2 linked regions of the Gluconacetobacter diazotrophicus PA1 5 genome follow. The protein of the gene in region 1 interacts with the protein of each later gene in a pairwise test. Links are inferred from orthologs where the notes say so. Each region holds a gene or a part of one and is shown in the gene's direction. Other genes may lie near its edges. The genes, in order: gltA and GDI_RS05505.

Region 1 (8,961 bases):
CCACGGCCTCGATGACCGCGGTGTCCATCTCGCCGAAGAAGCCCTGCCACACCATCGGCGCCACGTGGCTCAGATGCATGTCCAGATATTCGGTTTCGCCCTTGTTGATCCGGCCGCGCAGCGTGGCGTCGGAATTATAGGGCATGCGGAACGCGATGCCGTCCGCCTTGGCCAGCGCGCCATCCAGTTCCGGACCGGTGGACGCGCCCGTGAACAGGCGGATGCGGAACGAATTTCCCTTCGCCTTCTCGGCTTCCATGATCGCGGCCAGTGCCTGCGGCACGGCTTTCGGATAGCCCGAACCGGTAAAGCCGCTCATGCCGACCATGGAACCGGGACGGATGTAGTAGGCAGCTTCCTCGGCAGTCGTGACTTTTGCCCGGAAGGCCGCATTCCGGATTCGGTTATGATCGATCATGGAACCTTTCCTCGTGTCTTCTCATTATCTTGTGTCGCGGGTTCGTTCATACCGGCCGGTCGCCACAGGCCGATCCCGATACGCCATCTCTTCTCTTTCCCGGTCGACCCGTCACAACAAAAGAGTGTTACACCATGGCCGGTCCCCTCGTTCCCGATACCCGACGCGACCACGACCGGCATGTGAGCGCGCTGCTGGACCGGCTGCCGCCCCGCATGCGCGCGGCCATCGAGTGGCTGCGCGTCCCCTCCCGCCGGCCGGTGCGCCTGGTGGCCGGCGGGCTGCTGTGCATGGGCGGTTTCCTGTTCTTTCTGCCGGTTCTGGGCCTGTGGATGCTACCGCTGGGCCTTCTTCTGCTGTCCGAGGACGTTCCCCTGCTGCGCCGTTTCATGGACCGTATCCTGATCCACATCGCGCGGAAGCATCCGGACTGGCTGGAACCGAAAGACGAAAAATGACTGTCTGGCATGCAATTCAGGAAACCCGGCGCCAAGGGGCCGGTGCCCATGGCGAAGTCCGTACCGCATCCCCATATCCAGAAGCTGACAACTTCATTCCATGACCCACGGACATGCCATTGGAACGTCCCCACCCATCCGGCCCAGCATGGACACCGCCCATCGCCGATGCGCGGGCGCCGGACGGGCCGTACCTGCCCCCGGACGGCCATGCGGACGACCATGCCGCCCTCGATTCCGTCACGGACGTCCCGGCGTTTTATGACCCGGTCGCGGTGGAACGGCTGATCGACGGGCGGCCGATTCGCGTCGTGGGGGACGTCCATGGGGACCTGCGGGCGTTCGAGCACGCGGTGGCCACCGACCGGTTCGTCATCCAGTTGGGCGACCTGGTCGATCACGGGCCGGACAGCGCCGGCACGTTCCGCCTGATGCAGCGCCTGCTGGATGACGGGCGCGGCCTGTTCATCCTGGGCAACCACGACCGCAAGCTGGCCCGCGCCCTGGCGGGGCGGAAGATGCGCCAGGACGCCCCGCTGATCCAGACCATGCGCCAGTTCCAGGCACCGGAGAACGAGGACGTCCGCACCCGGGCCTGGCAGGACATCGCCCATGCCCCGCCCTGGATCGTGCTGGGCCGGCGCATCTTCGTGCATGGCGGCTTCCATTCGCGGATGCTGAACGAACCGCCGCCGCCGGGCCTGGGCACGGTGACCCCGCTGCTGTCCCGCGCGCTGTTCGGCGAGACCACCGGGCGCATGCAGAAGGACGGCTATCCGGAACGGCGCCTGAACTGGATCGACCATATTCCGCCCGGCTATACCGTCTATTGCGGCCATGACCGCCGTTCGACCGACGGGCGGCCCTGGATCAGGGTCGGCCGGGCCGGCGGCACGTCCGTCTTCACCGACACCGGGGCGGGAAAAGGTGGCCATCTGGCCTGGATCGACCTGCCCGACGACGCATGAAACCCTGTATAACGGTCGCGACCGACAGACAGGAGCATGACGTGAACGATATGACGGCCATCGACAGGACCCTTGCGACGCCGGAGGCGCAGGCGACCCTGCAGGCGCTGCGCCAGAGCATCGACAATATCGACGCCGCCCTGATCTACATGCTTGCCGAGCGGTTTCGCCACACCCAGGCGGTCGGCGAACTGAAGGCCCGTCACGACATGCCCCCCGCCGACCCGGCGCGTGAGGCGCAGCAGGTCAGCCGCCTGCGCGACCTGGCCGGGGCGGCGCGGCTGGACCCCGATTTCGCCGAGAAGTTCCTGGCCTTCATCATCAAGGAGGTCATCCGCCATCACGAGGCCATCGCCCGCAAAACCGGCGCGAACGGAACCGCCTGATGCCACGGCCGCCCAAAGCGGACGGGAATGCGGCGGCCAGGCGGACGCTGGTGCTGATGCGCCACGCCGAAGCCTTTCCCGCGCGGCACGGCGATCCCGGCCCCTCCGGCGACCTGGAGCGCCCGCTGACTCCCTCCGGACGCCGCAAGGCGCATGAACGCGGAACACAACTGCGCGAGATCGGGTTCGTTCCGGACCTGGTCCTGATCAGCCCGGCGCGGCGCTCGGGCGAAACCTATGCCGCCCTGGGCCCCTTTTCGACCACGGATGCGCCCCACGTGCGGCAGGAGGCCGGCCTGTATGAGGCCGGCGCGGGAAGCATCCTGGAAATCCTGCGCGAGATTCCGGAAACCGCAAGCAATATCATCGTCGTAGGTCACAATCCCGACCTGTATCACCTGGTGCTGGACCTGGCGGGTGACGCCATCGACGACCCGGACAAAACCATTTTGAACCGGGGGTTCCCCACCGCCTCCGCCGCATGGTTCACGGTGGAGGGTCCGTGGCACGAACTGGCCCGCAGGCGGGTCGCCCTGGCGCGCGTGCTATGCACCTGACGGCATGACGCCCCCCGCCCGGGCGGAGTTGCCACAATTGCCGTTTCGTCCTTATCTCGGCCCATGCCGATGGGCCACGCCATGAACTGTCACGCAGAGGACAGCGGCCCGCAGGTTGGGGATGAGATCGGCCGCATCGCAGGGCGGCGAACGACCAAGAGGAGAGTTTGATGACCGAGCCAGGAAAAGTGGCCACCGTCTCGCTAGAAGGCAAAACCGCCAGTCTGCCGGTCCTTTCCGGGACGCTGGGCCCGGACGTTCTGGACGTCCGCAGGATCGCCGCCGACATGGGCGTCTTCACCTTCGACCCGGGCTATGGCGAAACGGCGTCGTGCGAAAGCAAGATCACGTTCATCGACGGCGGCAAGGGCGTCCTGCTGCATCGTGGCTACCCGATCGCGCAGCTTGCCGAGCAGGGCACGTTCCTCGAGGTCGCGTACCTGCTGCTGAACGGCGAACTGCCGACGACGGCGCAGCACGAGGCATTCGTCTCGACCATCAAGTCGCACACGCTGCTGCATGAACAGATCCGCAATTTCTTCAACGGGTTCCGCCGCGACGCGCATCCGATGGCGATCCTGTGCGGCACCGTCGGCGCGCTGTCGGCCTTCTATCACGAAGGCACGGACATCTCGAACGAGGCCAGCCGCTCGCTGTCGGCGATGCGCCTGATCGCCAAGCTGCCGACGATCGCGGCCTGGGCGTACAAATACACGCAGGGCGAGCCGTTCGTGTATCCGCGCAACGACCTGAATTACGCGGAAAACTTCCTGTCGATGATGTTCGCGCATCCGTCGGAGCCCTACGTCATCAACCCGGTGCTGGCGCGGGCGATGGATCGCATCCTGATCCTGCATGCCGACCACGAACAGAATGCCTCGACCTCGACCGTGCGCCTGGCGGGCTCGACCGGCGCCAATCCGTTCGCGTGCATCGCCGCCGGCATCGCGGCGCTGTGGGGACCCGCCCATGGCGGCGCGAACGAGGCCGTGCTGAAAATGCTGGCCGAAATCGGCAACAAGGACAACATCCCCGACTTCATCGCCAAGGTGAAGGACAAGAACAGCGGCGTGCGCCTGATGGGCTTCGGCCATCGCGTGTACAAGAATTTCGACCCGCGCGCGAAGATCATGCAGGCCACCTGCCATGAGGTGCTGGGCGAACTGGGGATCAAGGACGATCCGCTGCTGGACCTGGCGGTCGAACTGGAAAAGATCGCGATCAACGACGAATATTTCGTCAAGCGCAGCCTGTATCCCAACGTCGATTTCTATTCGGGCATCATCCTGAAGGCGATGGGCATTCCCACCAGCATGTTCACGGTCCTGTTCGCCGTCGCGCGCACGGTGGGCTGGATCAGCCAATGGAAGGAAATGATCGAGGAACCGGGCCAGCGCATCGGCCGTCCGCGCCAGCTCTATACCGGCGCCCCGCAGCGCGACTTCACGCCGTTCGCGCAGCGCGGCTGACCGGACCGGCAGGCCCGGGCGGACACGCCCGGGCAGCCCCGTGCCGCCCGCCGGGCATGAAAAAGCCGGCCATCCCGCGGGGGTGGCCGGCTTTTTCATGGGGTCAGGTTCGCAGGGTCGGCAGTGCCCTCAGTCGCAATCGCAACCGGGCGTCGGTCCATTGTCGCGGCGGACGACATGATGGTCGATCCATTCCGAAACCAGGCGCCGTGCCTCGTTGAGCGAGGCATCGGGGTGATGGATGCGGTACAGGGTGGTGCAGGCGTGGAACGCCGAGACATCGCTCGTCCCGACCTCACGCAGTTCCCGATACGCGGTTACGACCGCACGCTCGCAGTTTCGTACAATCCCGCCGGTTTCGAGAGCCACTATTCCCACCCCTAGTTGCGAACGACTTGCAATTATATAATAATAACGATTCTCAAGGAAACGGGCAAGAAAAACCCCCCGGATCTGTCGGGAACATTCCGGCTGCCCGATATGCGTACCACGGGCTGGACGCCTGCGGGGTCCATACAGCGTCCCAATTGGCGGACGATGGATTTTCCCGCCCGATCCGGCTAAGGCTCATGCACCTCAATGCAATGATACCAGACCGGAGAGATACGCGGCATGAACGATTCGACAGGATATGGCACGGGCGCCTCGTCGGGCTCCACGGCCTGGGACCGCGACGCCGCGCTGACGACGGCGAAGCTGCTGCTGGAAATCAAGGCGGTCAATTTCCGGCCCGAGGAACCCTACACCCTGACGTCGGGCTGGAAGTCGCCGGTCTATATCGACTGCCGGCGCATCATCTTCTTCCCCCGCGCCCGCGCCAAGATCGTGGAACTGGGGGTGGAAAAGATCGGCCGCCATATCGGTTATGAGAGCATCGACGCCGTGGTGGGCGGGGAAACGGCGGGCATCCCCTTCGCCGCCTGGATCGCGGACCGGATGATGGCCCCCATGGCTTATGTCCGCAAGAAGCCCAAGGGGTTCGGTCGCAACGCGCAGATCGAGGGCGACGTGCCCGAGGGCATGCGCACCCTGCTGGTCGAGGACCTGACGACCGACGGATCGTCCAAGATCCGCTTCGCCCGCGCCCTGCGCGACGCCGGGGCGATCGTCGACCACACCTTCGTCGTCTTCTTCTACGGCGTGTTCCCCGGTTCGCTGCGCACGCTGGCGGACATGAACATCTCGCTGCACGCGCTGTGCACCTGGTGGGACGTGCTGGAAGCCTGCGCGGGCCAGCCCTATTTCTCGGAAAAGGCGGCATCCGAGGTCCGGCGCTTCCTGGAAGACCCCTGCGAATGGTCGGGCCGCCATGGCGGCGTTTCCAGCCAGGAGGAAGCCCTGGCGTTCAAGGGCGCGAACCAGACCCAGGGCTGATGCACGACCAGGACTGACTTTTCATCATGGCGCGGCGAATCCTGGCGTTCGATTCCGGCATCGGCGGGTTCGGAATCGTCCGGGCCCTTCGCGCGCGGCTGCCCGGCGTGTCGCTCGACTACCTGGCCGATAACGCGGTCTATCCCTACGGCGAACAAATCACTAGTGCGGCCGCCTGCAGGTCGACCATATGGGAGAGCGATCGACGCCCTGGACCCCGATCTGGTCGTCATCGCCTGCAATACCGCCAGCACCCTCGCCCTGCCCGCCCTGCGCGAACGCTACACCCTGCCGTTCGTCGGCTGCGTGCCCCCCATCAAGTGGGCCGCGGAATTAAGCCGGACACGGACCATCGGCCTGCTGGCAACGCGGGCCACGGTGCGGCGCCCCTATCTCGGCGATCTGCAGCGCCGCTACGCCCCGGACTGCACCCTGCTGGCGCACGGCGCGCGCGGCCTGGCCGACCTGGCCGAATGCGCGTTTCGCGGCCATGCCATCGCCACCGACGCCATCGACCGTGAACTGGACGCCCTGTTCGGGCAGCCCGGCGGCGCGGCGATCGATGTCGTGGGCATCGGCTGCACTCATTATACGTTCCTGATGGACCGGCTGCGCGCGGCGTCACCGCCCGGGACGATCTGGCTGGACCCGGCCGAGGCCGTCGCGCGCCAGGCCGCAACAGTGCTGGGGCCGCTGGGCACCGCTGTCCCTTCGCGGCCTGCCCGCGCGTTCTTTACTGCGGCCCCGGCGGAGCCTGAGCGTCTTGCGGCGGCCATGGCTCCGCTGGGCTATGGGGCGCCGGTCTTGTTCGAAAATGTCGCGCAAGGGCTTTGCCCTTGACCCACCAAAGGGCCGAGCCCTTTGGAAACCCGGTCGTTTTTATCGGCCGCGACTGACCGTGTAGGCCGCCGTATCCTGCAACAGGCGGCGCAGGCGGCTGTCGGGGAAGATTTCCAGCGCGTCGCGGGCCGCCTGGGCGTAGAGCGCGGCCCGGTCCAGCGTCACCCCGATCGCATCGGTCTTGGCGATCAGGGCCAGGGCACGGTCCAGGTCTTCCGGCGCCTGCTCGCTCTGCTCGATGACCCGGCGCCAGAAGACGCGCTCCTCCTCGTCTCCGGCGGCATAGGCGGCCAGGACCGGCAGGGTGATCTTGCCCTCGCGGAAATCGTCGCCCACCGTCTTGCCCAGCACTGCCTGGTCGGCGGCATAATCCAGCGCGTCGTCCACAAGCTGGAACGCCATGCCCAGATTGGTGCCGAAGGATTCCAGGGCCAGTTCCTCGGCTTCCGGCCGTTCGGCGACGACGGCGCCGACGCGGCATGCCGCGGCGAACAGGGCCGCCGTCTTGCCGTGGATGACCTCCAGATACTGTTCGACCGAGGTCGAGAGATCGTTCTGCGTGGACATCTGCAGGACTTCGCCCTCGGCGATCGTCGCCGAGGCCGAGGACAGGATGGCCATCACCTTCAGCGACCCGTCATCGGTCATCAACTGGAACGACCGGGCGAACAGGAAATCGCCCACCAGCACCGACGCCTTGTTGCCGAACACGGCGTTCGCGCTGGCCAGGCCGCGCCGAAGCAGGCTTTCATCCACCACGTCGTCATGCAGCAGCGTGGCCGTGTGGATGAATTCCACGCACGCGGCCAGCGAGACATGGCGCTGGTGCTCCGGTCCGGCCGGATAGTCGCACAGCCGCGCCGCCGCCAGGGTCAGCAAGGGCCGCAGCCGCTTCCCCCCGGCCGCCACCAGGTGGGCGGCCAGTTGCGGAATCAGGGCGACCGGACTGTCCATCCGTTCGACGATCGCGCGGTTGCACGCCGCCATGTCGTCGCCAAGATAGTCCGAGAGGTCCCGCAGCGCCGTTTCCGCGCTCTCCGTCACCGGATCGCTGGATTCCGCGTTCTTCGCGCTTGCCGTTCTCTCGGATTCCGGCAGAGTGACTGCAACGCCCAAAAGGTTAAGCTCCCCGGCTCCGTAGGGTTGGTCTTCAGAACATATGAGCGGCGCGGGAATGACGGTCAAGCCGAAGGACACGATGCATGAGGCGATGCCGGATCAGCCCTGCGCCCCCGACGACGCGAATCCGGACGCGCTGAGCCACGGAACCCTGCTGAACGGCCGTCTCCGCTACCGGCAATTCCGCCACGGCTACCGCACCGGCCTGGAACCCGTCCTGATGGCAGCCTACGTCCCCGCCCGCCCCGGCGCGCGGGTGCTGGAGGGCGGATGCGGCGCCGGCGCGGGCCTGATGTGCCTGGCCCACCGCGTTCCCGCCATCTCCGGCGTGGGGCTGGAACGTGACGAGCGGACCGCCGCCCTGGCGCAGGCCAATTTCGCCGATAACGGATTCGATCGCCTGGCCGTGGTCCGCACCGCCCTGCCCGACCTGCCCGGCCCGCCGGTCTTTCCGCCCGATGGCGGCGGCTTCGACCATGCCTTCGCCAATCCCCCCTGGCATCACAACGCCGCCAGCGCCTCGCCCGACGCCCGGCGGGACCTGGCGCGGCGCGTGGGCTCGCCCGACATGATCGCGCTGTGGATCCGCGCCCTGGGGCGCCAGGTGCGCCATCGCGGCACGCTGACCCTCGCCCTGCCCGCGGGATTGCTGGATATGGCCGTGGCCGCGATGCGCGCGCACGGAATCGGGGCGATCTCGCTCTTCCCCTTCTGGCCCAAGGCCGGGCGGGCTGCCCGGATCATGCTGATCCAGGGACGCGTCGGCGCGCGCGGCGAGGCCGTCCTGATGCCGGGCATGACCCTGCACCGCGACGACGGCAGCTTCACCCCGCAGGCCGAAGCCGTCCTGCGCGACGGCGCGCCGATCGCCTGACGGTCAGCCCGCGTTTCCGTTCTGGAAAACGCTTTCCTCGAACGCCTCTTCCCACGACCCCGTGGTCGAGGCGCGGCTGTATTCCGTGGAGCGGTTTTCGAAGAAATTGGTGTGCTCGACGGCGTTCAGCATGTCGTCCACCCACGGCAGCGGATTGCTGGGCACGTCATAGATCCCGTCCAGCCCCAGCAGGTTCAGCCGCCGGTCCGCGATGAAGCGGATATAGGTCTTGACCAGGTCGCCATCCAGCCCTTCGACCGGCCCCATCTCGAAGCACAGATCGATGAAGGCGTCCTCGTGCTCGACGATGTCGCGGCAGATCTGGACGATGTCCGCGCGCAGGGCGTCGGTCCAGATTTCGGGATTTTCCTGGATGAACACGCGGAACAGCCGGGCCATGGACAGGCAGTGCAGCGTTTCGTCGCGCACCGACCACGACACGATCTGCCCCATGCCCTTCAGCTTGTTGAAGCGCGGGAAGTTCAGCAGGATGGCGAA
Region 2 (8,999 bases), 700 kb from region 1 along the record:
GGTGAACGGATTGCGATGCAGTTGGTAGTAGTTCGCATCCGGCGCCTTCGGATTCCATTTCGCGTCATAGGTGTAGTAGGCGCCGTATTTCTTCCAGTTTGCCAGTGACATCGACGGGAACAGGGTGCTCTCGCTCTGGTTCCCGATCAGCGAGAAGGAAATCACGTTTCCATTGCCCCAGGCATTCACCCATTTGGTTTCGCCATGGAGCTTGGACTGATCGCCCGGGCCACGCCAGGAATGTTCGTCGGCGGCGGAGAAGGACACGAAGCCCTTGAGATTGGTGTTGCCGATGAACCCGGTATTGACGCGGCCGAAAATCCGCCTGGAATTGTAATTGCCGTAGGTTCCATCCACGGTGCCGCCGAAATGGTCGGTGGGGTCGATAAGATACATATCGACCGCGCCGCCGGTGGCGCTGATGTGCGGACTGTCGAGGTCGGCCGAACCCTGTTCGACATTGATCATGCGCAGGTTTTCGGAATCCACGATTTCCTGCGGATAGACGGCATAGTTGCCGATATCGTTGATCGGAAAGCCTTCCAGCGTGAAACCGATCTGGCTCTGGTTGAGCCCGCGCATCGTCATTTCGCCGCCATTGATGCCCAGCGGATCGACCGACGTCGTATTCACGCCCGGCAGATACTGGATGAGCTGCATCGGGTTCAGGCCCGGCGTCTGCTTCGCGATGAACTCGGCCGTGACCGTGGAACGGGACTTCGCCGCATCCTCGTGGGTCATCATGCCGCCGCCCACGGCGGTATGGCGCGAACCATGCACCTCCACGACTTCGCCCCGGGCGTCCGTCGGCGCCGTCGCCCCCATCATCGAAGGCGCGTCATTATTGTCCGATGGAGCCTTCCCGGGATGGGACGGGGACTTGGACTGAGCGCCAGCGGTGGGCGCAACACTCGACACCACGGCCGGTGCCCCCGTTTGCGCCAGGGCATGGGAAGTCAGGATAGTCGAACAACAAAAGAAAGCCCAGAGCGAGCGACAACGCATGGAATATCCCCTATTCCGTGTGGCCTTATTTCAAAACATTTCTGTAAGACGACCCCCCGAGGCCGGTCTGCGTGACCATCTATTAAAAATTGTTTCGATTTGCACCATTCCGAATCGCAGTTTCATTTAATCTTCACAAAACCGCGATTCAGCGCCCACCGGCGCGGGCAAGGCCCCCGGCCTTTTGCGAATTTGCGACCGTCCCGGAAAAAAGGAGTGGCCTCGGCACGGCCCGGCCTCTAACTAGAGCCTGCTTGAGAGTGCGGCACTCCAGGCCATCAATGGGAAAATCGAAGGAAAAATCGGCATGTCACACGATTCGCGCTTCCGGCGCGGCATGACGCGTCTGCTCGCCGTGGGTCTGCTGGCGCTGGCCGGTACGCTGCCGGACCATGCCGCCCGCGCCTGGGGGCGGGAAGGCCACGCGATCGTCGCCGATCTGGCCTGGGATTATCTGTCGCCGGATACCCGGCAGAAGGTCACGGCCATCCTGGCACAGGACCATGACACATTGACGGCGCCCGACCTGGCGGCCCGTGCGAGCTGGGCCGATGCGTGGCGCGCCGCCGGTCACAAGGAAACCGGTTCCTGGCATTTCGTCGACCTGGAAATCGACCGGCCCGATCTGGCGCAGGCGTGCTACGGATTTCCTTCCGCCCAGCCGGCCAGCACCGGACCGGCCCAGGATTGCGTCGTCAACAAGCTTCAAGAGTTCACCCGCGAACTGGCCGATCCCGCCACAACCCCGGCTGAACGGGTGCTGGCGTTGAAATATGTGGTGCATTTCGTTGGCGACATTCATCAGCCGCTGCATGCGGCCGACCGGCACGACAAGGGCGGCAACTGCGTGCGCCTGGCGATGGGCGGCCCGCGCACCGTCAATCTGCACAGCTACTGGGATTCGGTGACCGTCAGCGAAATCGACCCGGACGCACGCCATTTCGCCGACACGCTGTTTTCGCGAATCACGGTCGCGCAGAAGAACGAATGGTCGCAGGGTGACGCGCGGCAATGGGCCGAGGAGAGCTTCAGCCTGGCACGAGACGTCGCCTATCACCTGGACGCACCGAGCGGATGCGATCCCGACGCGGCGCCGGTATCGCTGCCGCCGGGCTATGACGCCGCCGCGCGCGACACCGCGACGCTGCAACTGGAAAAGGCCGGGGTGCGCCTGGCCTGGGTCCTGAACCGATCGCTGGCGGATCTGAAACTGCCGTCTCCGACAATGTGAAACATTTATGAAACCGTTGAATCTTTACAAAAATATCCGCAGTTTTCTTTCTGGCCGGTGATCCATGCCTGATACGGGGTACGCTGTTCATGCTTCACGTTAACCGACGTTCCTTTCTCACGCTGGGTGCAGGCCTGGCGCTGACGGGCACGGGTGGCGCGTTCGCGTCGGTGCCCAGCCGCCCGCCGCTGCGCGCGCATGAACCGTTCACCTTCCTGTTCATCACCGACACGCACCTCCAGCCGGAATTGAACGCGAACAGCGGGTGCCACATGGCGTTTGCCAAGGCCCGGTCGGTGCCGGCGGATTTCGCGATCCAGGGCGGCGATCACGTCTTCGACGCGCTGGGCGTCAATGCCGGGCGCGCCACGATGCTGATGGATCTCTACAAGCGCACGGCGGACGACCTGACGCTGCCGGTCCATCACACGATCGGCAATCACGACTGCTTCGGGGTCTATACCCAGAGCGGCGCGCGGCCGACCGATCCGCTATATGGCAAGAAATATTTCGAGGACAGTTTCGGCCGCCTCTATTATGCGTTCGACCACAAGGGTGTCCACGTGGTGGTCCTGGATTCGATCGGAATCACGGCCGATCGCGCCTACGAGGGACGGATCGACGCGGTCCAGCTTGCATGGCTGGCAAAGGATCTGGCCGCGCAGCCCGAGGGTACGCCCATCATCGTGGTCACACATATCCCCCTCGTCACCGCTGTCGAGGACTACGCGGCCCCGCCGGCCAGACCGGCCGCCCATAACGGCCTGAGCGTCGTCAACGCCTACGAGGTTCTGCCGCTGTTCGATCGGTACAACGTCATCGGCGTGTTCCAGGGCCATACGCATATCCTGGAGCGGATCGACTGGCATGGTGTGCCCTACATCACCGGCGGGGCCGTCAGCGGCAATTGGTGGCACGGAACGCGCTACGGCACCCCGGAAGGGTTCATGGTGGTGGACGTCGCGAACGGAACCGTGAAAACCCGCTATGAGACATATGGTTTCCAGACCATATCCCCCCAGAATACCTGACGGAGACCAGTTCCGCGTGCCGGCGGGAACCCAGGACGCATAAAATCCCCGCCCTGTCCCCCTTGGCCGCGTGGACACATCCGGGTACTGATCGACCGGATCATCCTTGGCGGCCTGAATGCGTATTCTGGTTATCTACAATCCCACGGCGGGACGGCGACGCCTGGGCCGGCTGCGACAGTTTGTCCGATGCCTGGAGGCAGCGGGCGCGGCGGTAACGGTGGCGGCGACGGCCCATGCCGGGCATGGCCGTATCCTGTCGCGCGCCGCATGGCAGGCAGGGACCGTTACCCATATCGTGGCGGCAGGCGGCGACGGTACGATTTCCGAGGTCGCCGACGGCCTGTCGGGGTCCGACCTGACCATGGGCGTATTGCCCCTGGGCACGGCCAACGTCCTGGCCCATGAACTCGGGATTCCGTTCGCGCCGGCCGACAACGCCCGGGCGCTGCTGTCGGGCGCATCTCGCACGATATGGCCGGGCCAGCTTCAGACCGGCACACAGACGTGCCTGTTCATGCAGATGGCCAGCGCGGGCTTCGATGCGCAGGTCGTGCATCACGTGTCATTGCGCGGCAAGCGCCTGCTGGGCCGCACCGCCTATGCCGTGCAGGCCATCCGCGAAGCCGGCCGCTACGATTTCCCCCCGCTGCATGTCACGATCGACGGCGAGGCATGCAGGACGTTCGGAGTCGTCGTCTCCAAGGGACGGTTCTATGGGGGGCGCCACGTCCTGGCGCCCGAAGCCACGCCCCTGCGGCGCGGATTTTCCGTGACGTTGCTGGATGCGCCGGGGACGGGCCAGATGGCCAGGGCGGGGCTCGGCCTGCTGCGCGACCGCCCCGATCAGGTGCCGGGCATGCGGCGCGTCCGGGCGTCGCATATCCGCCTGATCGCGCCCGCCTGCGCCCCGGTCCAGCATGACGGCGACGCATCGGGCCACCTGCCGCTTGTGATAAGCGATGCCCCGTTTCCGCTGCGCATCGCCGTATGATATCGGCCTGCCTTGCGACTGGTCATAACCGCACAGCGCGTGGCAGGCGCAGCAGGCCGGGCCGGGCGAAGGTCACGAGATTGCCCAGCAGGACCAGGATGATCCCCAGCGTCATGCCCGACGTCCAGCGCGTTCCCTCGAACAGGATCGATATCGCCAGCGCCACGACAGGCGACAGGATGGTGGTATAGGCCGCCCGGTCGGCACCGATCCGGTGGACCAGATGCAGATACGCCAGGAACGCCACCACCGATCCGGGCAGCGCCAGATAGAGCAATGCCCCGATCCATGCCGGGTCGGTCGAACCCGCCAGGGATTCGCCACCGGCAACAAGGCGCACGGCAAGGAACACACAGCCCCAGGCCATGCCGCGAAAGATCGCGTTGGGCAGGTCCACGCCAGCCATCACCACGCGACGCGACACCATGTTGCCGCAGGAAAACAGGGCCGTTCCCGCCAATGCCAGAAGCGCCCCGGTCCGCGAGATCCCGCCTGCCCCGGCCATGCCGGTCATGAACACGATGCCCAGAATCGCGATGCAGCCGCCGGCAATACCGCGCAGGCTGGGACGATGGCGAAAGAACAGCCACTGGTTCAGGGTATTGAACAATGTCGCGAGGCTAAAAATGACCGACACCGTGCCGCTGGCCAGGTAGGTCTCCGACCCGTAGATCGCCAGGAAATTGCCCGAGAACATGCACGCGCCCATCAGGGCCAGCCAGGCATGCAGCCGCAGGGGCACCCGACGCAGACGCCCGGCCAGGCCCAGCCAGCCCCCCAGTGTCAGCGATGCGATCAGGAAGCGCCAGAAGATCGCGGTTTCCGGCGGCGTGCTGCCCACCTGCACGTGGATGGCGAACCATGTCGTGCCCCAGATCAGCACGACGGCGAAAAACAGCACACCCAGCATGTGACGCCTTATCCTTGGAACAAGATCATGACCGGGCCGGCGGCCCTGCCTCGCGCACTCTAGCGAAGCGCGCCGGTCCCGGAGTGGCCGCGCCTGTCAGAATCCTGCGCTTTGTTGCGATCCGGTTCGCGCGGCCACCTGTCCTGTCCGTGAGGACCCGCTCTATGATACCCTATCCAGTCCCCACCCCCATGGCCGCTCGCGATGACACAACTGGCCGACCTGACGATCTTTCGCACCCTGCACGATACCGACGCGACGCTGCGCGCGTCGGCCCATGTCGGCGAAGGGCTGGCCGTTGCCATATGGGACCGCGACGAGGTCGCCCTGACGCGGTACGACACCCCCAACCATCATACGTTGAGCCTGTACCTGGAACACGGCGAAGGATTCCGGAAAAGGCTTGATCAAGGCTGGAAATGCAGCAATGGCGCGGGAGATTTGTGCCTGATGCCCGCACGTGCCACCAGCGACTGGGACGTCAGCGGGCCGATCCGGATGTTCCATCTCTATATCGCGCCGCACGCTTTCGACCGTGCGACATCCGAAATGTTCGACCTGGACCCCGCCCGCATAAGCCTGCGCGAGGATGCCTATTTCCGCCATGCCGGGATCGAGGCGAAAATCCGTTCGGCCATTCTGCCGCGACACTGGGCCCAGCCGGCGGACCGTGTCGCGGTGACACAGGCGGGAATGGACCTGCTGTCCTATCTTCTGGCACACATGACCGACCGGCGGCTGGACCTGCCACGACGGGGCGGGCTATCGGTCGCGGCCTTCCGCCGGGTCCGCGCCCTGATCGACGCCGAGATGGACCGGGCCCTGTCCATCGACGATCTGGCCATGGCCGCGGGGCTGAGCAGCTTTCATTTCGCACGGGCCTTCCGCCAGTCGCATGGCGAGACCCCGCACCAGTTCCTGACGCGCCTGCGCATCGAACGCGCCCGGCATCTGCTACGCCTGGGCGAATCCCCGAAGCGGATCGCAGGCCTGTGCGGCTTCAGCAGCCATAGCCACCTGACGGCACGCTTCCGGGCGCTGACCGGCCTGACGCCCAGCGACTATGCCCGCCATTGCGGCCACCGGACGGATCCGGGACCCGGCGACGATCAGTTGATCTGATCCAGCAGCGGCTGGATTTCGGAGGCCGGACGGGGCCGGCAGATGAAAAAGCCCTGGATTTCGGAACAATTGATCTGCTTGAGGTAATCGAACTGTTCCTGCGTTTCCACGCCCTCGGCGGTGGCGACCACGTTCAGGCTGCCGCACAGGCTGGTAATCGCCCCCACGATCGCCGCCCCGTCGCCGACACCCTGGCCCAGTTCGCGGACGAAGCTGCGATCGATCTTGATCCGGGTAAAGGGCAGGCTCTGCAGGAAACTGAGCGAGGAATACCCCGTTCCGAAATCGTCCAGCGCGATCTTCACGCCCATCTCGCGCAACTGCCGCAGCACCCGTGCCGCGCGCGGCACGTCGTCGATCATCGCGGTTTCGGTAATTTCCAGTTCCAGGCGCCCGGCATCCAGCCCCGACCCCAGAAGCGCCTGGGCCACGGTTTCGACCAGTCCGTCATGCCGGAACTGCGCCGCCGACACATTGACCGAAACGACGATATCCTCCGGCCAGGCAGACGCCTGACGGCATGCGGTGTTCAGCGTCCAGACGCCGATATCGTACATCAGGCCCATGCCCTCGGCCACCGGGATGAAGTCGCCTGGCGGGATCAGGCCACGGACGGGATGCATCCAGCGGATCAGCGCCTCGACACCCACGATGCGATGGGTCCCGATATTCAGAAAAGGCTGGTAGAACAGGACGAATTCATCCTGCGCCAGCGCACGCTGCAGGTCGCGTTCCAGGTCCATGCGTTTCTGGCGCATGCGGTCCATGACCGGATTGTAGAACCGGATTCCCTCGCCCTTGCCGTCCTTGGCGTACTGAAGCGCGATATCGGCGTTCCACATCAGGGTATCGCGATCGCTGCCGTCGGCGGGAAAGCGCACCACGCCGATCCCGACCCCGACCGTGACGTCGTGGCCCAGGACCGACATCGGGCGCGACAGGACGCTGCGCAGATGCTGCGCGTGCGCCCAGATCATGTCGCTATCCTGTTCCGCCCGCATGACCAGCGCGAATTTATTGCCCCGGATGTGGGCGGCGACGTCGTCCGGCTCCATCAACCGGCGCACCCGGTCGGCGACGAGGCGCAGCAATTCGTCCCCTGCCGCGTGGCCCATGGTGTTGTTGATGCGCTTGAAGCCGAACAGGTCGAAATACAGGACCGTAAAGCGTTCCGACGGCCGTTCGCACAACATCTGGAGATGCGTCTGCAATCCCGGGAGGTTGGCAAGACCCGTGACATCGTCATGCTGTTCCAGAAAGCGCGCGCGGCTTTCCGACCGGCGCAGGTCCGTCAGGTCCCGGCACAGCCGCAGCCGGCGCCCATCCGGCAGCCCGGTCCAGGACAGGCGCAGCGACCGCCCCTGCCGCAGGATTTCGGTCGTCCAGTCGCACGCACCGTCCGCCGTCCGCGCGGTATCGCCGGACTGCACCGCCATGATCGCCCGGGCCTGGGTACCGGGCCACAGCAGGTCATCCGGCAGGGCAAGCGTGCTCCCGAACAGGTCATTGCGATAGAGCAGGCCGCAATCCGCCCCGAACAGGGCGATGCCGTCGGGAATCCGGTCCAGGACCGGACGCAGCGCCGGATCGGCACCTTGCGCCGGCCCACCCGCCGCCGACACATCCTGCACCACGACGACGGCCGCCGGCATGTCCGCCAGGATCGCGCCGATATGGCGGGAATGGTCCAGGGCATGACATTCGATGCGGGCGTGGAACCGGGTGCCGTCCCTGCGGGCGATCAGTTCGACCCGCTCGGCCTGTCCCTGGACCGGAAGGGCGGCCCCTGTTTCCCCGGCGCCCCGGCACGGCGAAAACAGCGCGGCCAGAGGACGGCCCAGCATGTCGTCGGCCGTATAGCCCGTCAGGTTGCGGGCGTCCGCGCCCCAGGCCGCGACACGGCCCGATGGGTCGAGAAGACAGACGAACCGATCAGACATGATCGGGACCACGGCGAAAGTGCCCGGCATGACACCGGAGAATTGCGAGGAATCCGTCAGAAGCGCCATGTCTCGCCATTCAATTCAGACTCCGCCGAACCGCTGAAGAAATATCCACCTGTCATGAAGGGTCCGGCGACCGGTACTGGTCCGAAAGATGGGAAGGAAACGAAGCAGGAAAAACGTTCCGCAGCCGGCCGCCGGCACACGGACCGCGATGCCGTCCACTGGCCCGTCCGGGCAACGATTCATCACCCAGGACAATATCATGACGAAACGTTACGGAGAATATGCCAGATCAGTCAATACGATAAAGCAACCTCCTCCGCGTCAATCACCGAACACGACCGTCTTGTTGCCGTTCAGGATCACACGATCATCCAGGTGATAGCGTACGGCGCGGGCCAGGACGCGACGTTCGATGTCACGCCCCTTGCGCACCAAGTCGGCGGGCGTATCGAAATGGCTGACGCGTTCCACATCCTGTTCGATGATGGGGCCTTCATCCAGGTCGGCTGTCACGTAATGCGCCGTCGCCCCGATCAGCTTCACCCCCCGCGCATGCGCCTGGTGATAGGGCCGCGCGCCCTTGAAGCCCGGCAGGAAGGAATGGTGGATGTTGATGCACCGCCCCGACAGCCGCGCGGTCAGGGAATCCGACAGGACCTGCATATAGCGGGCCAGCACCACCAGTTCGGAATTGGTCTGCCGCACCAGGGTCCACAGGCGCTCTTCCTGCTCGGCCTTGTTGTCGCGCGTGACCGGC

The links.
Region 2: the proteins of gltA (region 1) and GDI_RS05505 interact in binary tests that used the Escherichia coli proteins (3 or more experiments, as listed by UniProt). The link is inferred for Gluconacetobacter diazotrophicus PA1 5 from one-to-one orthologs.

The regions. Positions count from the first base shown.
Region 1 is NC_010125.1:1,857,706-1,866,666, reverse strand. Bases 2,281-5,106 are described here. They hold gltA (citrate synthase), read left to right. Parts: upstream 2,281-2,957; coding sequence 2,958-4,256; downstream 4,257-5,106. Other genes in these bases: GDI_RS08695 (orotate phosphoribosyltransferase), read left to right, coding at 4,869-5,106; GDI_RS08700 (hypothetical protein), read right to left, coding at 4,386-4,625; GDI_RS08710 (SixA phosphatase family protein), read left to right, coding at 2,281-2,787. Also shown: GDI_RS08730 (acetyl-CoA hydrolase/transferase family protein), read right to left, coding at 1-418; GDI_RS08725 (hypothetical protein), read left to right, coding at 553-876; GDI_RS08720 (metallophosphoesterase), read left to right, coding at 990-1,844; GDI_RS08715 (chorismate mutase), read left to right, coding at 1,895-2,230; more of GDI_RS08710, read left to right, coding at 2,230-2,280; more of GDI_RS08695, read left to right, coding at 5,107-5,630; GDI_RS08690 (glutamate racemase), read left to right, coding at 5,796-6,470; GDI_RS08685 (polyprenyl synthetase family protein), read right to left, coding at 6,510-7,586; GDI_RS08680 (tRNA1(Val) (adenine(37)-N6)-methyltransferase), read left to right, coding at 7,645-8,463; GDI_RS08675 (ribonucleotide-diphosphate reductase subunit beta), read right to left, coding at 8,467-8,961.
Region 2 is NC_010125.1:1,160,309-1,169,307, forward strand. The notes cover bases 2,460-5,323. They hold GDI_RS05505 (diacylglycerol/lipid kinase family protein), read left to right. Parts: upstream 2,460-3,385; coding sequence 3,386-4,261; downstream 4,262-5,323. Other genes in these bases: GDI_RS05500 (metallophosphoesterase family protein), read left to right, coding at 2,460-3,267; GDI_RS05510 (DMT family transporter), read right to left, coding at 4,284-5,171. Also shown: GDI_RS05490 (TonB-dependent receptor), read right to left, coding at 1-828; GDI_RS05495 (S1/P1 nuclease), read left to right, coding at 1,313-2,236; more of GDI_RS05500, read left to right, coding at 2,326-2,459; GDI_RS05515 (helix-turn-helix domain-containing protein), read left to right, coding at 5,376-6,293; GDI_RS05520 (putative bifunctional diguanylate cyclase/phosphodiesterase), read right to left, coding at 6,281-8,302; purU (formyltetrahydrofolate deformylase), read right to left, coding at 8,564-8,999. UniProt on the Escherichia coli protein: In vitro phosphorylates phosphatidylglycerol but not diacylglycerol; the in vivo substrate is unknown.